DNA from 2 places in the Blautia fusiformis genome. Region 1 is predicted to be linked to the other one. Evidence: riboswitches for the same ligand, from Rfam matches in the RefSeq annotation. Region 1 holds a riboswitch; the other holds the start of a gene.
The links. A riboswitch is a leader RNA that binds a small molecule or an ion and turns the genes downstream of it on or off. The one in region 1 is predicted to bind FMN.
Positions count from the first base shown of each region.

Region 2: another riboswitch for FMN. It lies ahead of ribD (bifunctional diaminohydroxyphosphoribosylaminopyrimidine deaminase/5-amino-6-(5-phosphoribosylamino)uracil reductase RibD); the one in region 1 lies ahead of LKD46_RS14315 (ECF transporter S component).

Region 1 is NZ_JAJEPT010000019.1:21,165-23,370, reverse strand. It holds gene LKD46_RS14320 (MATE family efflux transporter) at 1-411, shown strand, start outside; gene LKD46_RS14315 (ECF transporter S component) at 677-1,312, opposite strand; FMN riboswitch at 1,449-1,566, opposite strand; gene LKD46_RS14310 (fibronectin type III domain-containing protein) at 1,677-2,206, opposite strand, start outside.
Region 2 is NZ_JAJEPT010000002.1:272,332-274,537, reverse strand. It holds gene ribD (bifunctional diaminohydroxyphosphoribosylaminopyrimidine deaminase/5-amino-6-(5-phosphoribosylamino)uracil reductase RibD) at 1-1,105, opposite strand, end outside; FMN riboswitch at 1,381-1,495, opposite strand; gene LKD46_RS03175 (zinc ribbon domain-containing protein) at 1,615-2,206, opposite strand, start outside.

The sequences.
Region 1 (2,206 bases):
ACATACCGCTATTCCGTAACCTTATGTACTGTGATCGCAACCATATTTTTTATCTGCTTCCAGTTCTTCCCGCATCAGATCGTAGGCATCTTCGGAAACGGCAGCGACCTGTACTTTCATTTTGCAGAAAAATATCTCCGCATCTTCATGCTGATGACCTTTGCCAACGGGATCCAGCCTATGTCCGCCGGCTTTTTTACCTCCATTGGAAAAGCCCGGCTTGGTGTGATCATGTCCCTCACAAGGCAGGTGCTCTTCCTGCTGCCGCTGATCGTCATCTTCCCGGTCTTCTTCGGAATCGATGGCGTCATGTACGCAGGACCAATTGCAGATACCTCTGCATTTGTGCTGGCCGTTGTTTTTGCCAGACGTGAGCTTGGAGTCATGAAAGCTGCAGAACAAAACGCCTGACACAAGAAAGAATCCTGCTTGCAGGATTCTCCGCCTGCGACGGGTCGCTTCAGCGACATTATTCCTCTCCGTCGCAGTGCGATCCTGCCCGGAGGGCTTTTTTATGTTATGGGAACATTACGGAGTAATTTCCTATAACATAAAAAATGCCATGTAATTTACTGCCCATCGGCAATATATTACATGGCATTTCTCACATTCTCAGATATTTATCTGAAACCACCAATTTCTGATCTTTTCTTCATCCTCCGGCAGCTGCTTATGATCAGTCACCCTTCAGTACAACACGGATCTTCTTATAAATTACAAATACGATCAGAGATGTCAGTGCATATTTAAAGATATTAAACGGAGCAATGATCAGCAGTGCAAAGGTAAGCAGTCCGTTTACGGAGCTGTGTACTGCGCTTCCCATCTGGATAAAGGTCTCGATCGGCATTCCAAACGCCTTACCGTAAGCCGGAAGCAATACAAAGGCATTGACAAAGCATGCAAGGATCGCTGTCAGGACTGTTCCTGCTGCCATACCTGCAACTGCATGTACTCTGCTCTTTTTGTGACGGAAACGGTAGATCAGGCCGGCCGGTACCACATAGGCACATCCAAACAGGAAATTGGCAACATCACCAACACCGGCAGTCATGGTCCCCTTAGTCACAAGATGTACGAGAATCTTCACAAGTTCGATCAGGATACCTGCCACAGGTCCCATAGCGAAGGTTCCTACCATAACCGGTACCTCGGAAAAATCAAGCTGATAAAAAGATGGTGCAAGAAACGGGATCGGAAACTCAAGATTCATTAATACTCCTGCCACAGCACCAAGCATGGCTACCTGCGCGATGGTTCTTGTTCTGCTTCTTTCCACGGCATTTCCTCTCTGTAATATCTGTTCACTCATAACTCTCTCTCCTTCTTCAGAAATATTCAAAGAAAATTTCCACAAGAAATCTTTATGCGAAAAAAATTTCTATTTCTTCACATAAAAAGCCCCGGGAGCTTCTTCCCGGGGCACTGAGCACGTTCTTTAAATACTGCGCGTTCTTCTCTCATCCAGACTTTACTGTCGGTTCCGGAATTTCACCAGATCAGCCGCCAAAGCGGGTCGCGGACTATACCGCCGGTAGGGAATCACACCCTGCCCCGAAGAAATTTCCTTTTTTATGAGTTCATTATAACGCGCTCTTTTTATAATTACAAGGCTTAATTCTGTCCCGGAAGTATTGTTCTCCATTTATATGGGTCTGAGATCCGCTCATTTATGATCAAACCCGGATTTTCTTTACCGTACTCCAGCTACTGTAAAGAATCTTTTTTCCGACTCTTTTATATGACCGGATGCGGACATAATAGGTCTTTTTGTTTTTCAGTCCTGATATCTTATATCTGGTCGCAGACTGTTTTCCAACTGTGACCGTTTTTCTTTCTTTTGTAAATCTGCTGTCTGCTGCATACTGGATCTGATAGCCGGTTGCCTGTATATTTTTCTTCCAGCTTGCGATAAAGGATCTGTTTGCTTTTTTCAGTCCTGTCAGCAGAGTTTTTGGAGGCAGGATCTTAAAGGTAATCGTTTTGTTGATACGACTGTATTTTCCAGTCCCTCTGACCTGCACAGTTCCAATTCCGGAGTTTTTATTATTTTTGTAATACAGCTTATAAGCACTCGCACCGATCTTCTTTCCATTTACAGTTACGGTTACTGATGGCCGGATGGTTTTTCCCGTATAAGTGTAAGAGGTTCTGTTTAGCTTAACATTGCTGACAAACTTTTCTGTCTTTTTTATGATCTTGAAAT
Region 2 (2,206 bases), on a different contig from region 1:
CCTCCTGTTTTTTCTCACACACCTGACATCTTATCCGGATGTCCTCACCGATCTGGCAGATATCTGTATATTTCAGTTCTACTGCTTCAGACGGGAATTCAACTCCGATACCTTCTACCGGTGTCTTCCCGGCCACACCACCAAACAGCTTTGGTGCCACAAAAGCCTGTACTTCCTTTACAATTCCGGCTCGCAGGGCACTGTCATTTAACGTACCGCCTCCCTCCAGGAGGATGCTGTCAATACCCCTGTTTCCAAGATCTGTCATCAACTTTTTAAGGTCTATCTGATCCTTTTCATCCGGACAGTAAATGGTCTCAACTCCCATGGTATGTAATATTTTTATTTTTTCTTCTGTATTTTTCTGATCTGCATAAGCCACGATCGTCCGGTACTTTTCCGCACTTTTTACGATCTGACTGTCCGGCGGGATCCTGAGCTTACTGTCGCACACAATCCTGACAGGACTTTTCCAGCCTTCTACCCGGACGTTCAACATCGGATCATCTGCAAGCACAGTTCCAATACCTGCCATGATCCCCATGTACTGATGCCGCATATGCTGTACTTCTTTTCTTGCCGCTTCTCCGGTGATCCATTTTGATGCTCCTGTCTTCGTTGCGATCTTCCCATCCAGTGTCATGGCATACTTCATCACCACGTATGGGGTTTTCGTAGTAATATAATGGAAAAAAACCGGATTCAGCTGATCACATTCTTCTCTCATAAAATCTTCAACTACTGTTACACCGGCTTCCCTTAACATCTGTACACCTTTTCCTGCCACTTTCGGATTCGGATCTCGGGAACCGATCACCACTTTTCTGATCTTCTGTTCAATGATCGCTTCCGTACATGGAGGTGTTTTTCCATGATGACAGCAAGGCTCCAGCGTAACATAAATCACCGCACCTTCTGCTGATTCTGTGAGGGAAGCAATTGCATTACGTTCCGCATGAAGTTCTCCATACTTTTTATGATAGCCTTCCCCGATGATCCTTCCGTCTTTTACGATCACTGCCCCTACCATCGGATTGGGATTCGTCCAGCCTTCTCCTTTTTTGGCCAGCTGAATCGCCCGAAGCATATATTCCTGATCCGTCATTTTTATTCCTTCTTTCTTATTCCTGTTCTTTGCCTGGTGCGCCGAGGCTTTTAGACCTGTGCAATCGGATTCACAGGCAAGTGAGTGGTATATTTATTTCGAAAACGATGTGCCAAATACAAAAAAAGCCTGCAGAAATATCTGCAGGGTGGAATTGATCTGTTACATATGATCAATAAATGAATGTCTGATTATTTCCTACATAAAAAGCTCTGAAATGGATCACCATCTCAGAGCTCTGATACTACATTCATTCATACAAAAATCAACTGTACTATCATCTTCTTCCATCCAGACTATACTGTCGGCCCCGGAATCTCACCGGATCATACCTTTCGGCTCGCGGGCTCTACCGCCGGTAGGGAATCACACCCTGCCCTGAAGATATCTTTTTGTTTATTTTAATACTTTATCTGTCATTTGTAAAGCGGAATTTTTATTTTACTCATTCCATGCGGAATATTATCATTGAACGGTAACGAAACTAATCACTAATCCGCATACTATACTCATCTTTTTTTGTATATAACCAATTCAGGATTTTCACCGTCTTTCTCATATGTACATATCATAATAAAATCCATATTTGCCAGAATACCGAAGTATCTGTCCCCTCCGAATTCAGATTCCATTTGATTTCCCAGATAAGTTTTCTGGTCATCCAGAAATTTCACTTTTTGTCCATTTGGCAGTGCATATTCCAGATTTACATATTTACCTACAAGTGCATTCAGTCTGTCTACCCTTGGAAGTCCATCTATATGTAAATCATTTATTTCATTTATCAATTGCATTTTAAACTCTTCAAACTGCCCATTGTCACTAAGTTCATCATACCTTTTCCAGTAATCTAACTTTGGAAGCATTTCTTTCAGATAAGTGCGTGCCTGTTCTTCGGTAAAGCTTTCATTTACCATATTCTTTACACAAACATCAATCAATTCATCCATATCATTATATGTGTATGTTCCATCTGCATAGCACCACTTACAATACTCCTCATTTAATGTGCCATCCTTATCACGTCCCAATATGGAATCATCATCAATTGGCATCCCGCAGCACTGACAGATCAGCTTTCTGGGTTCTCCCAAAAGCGTA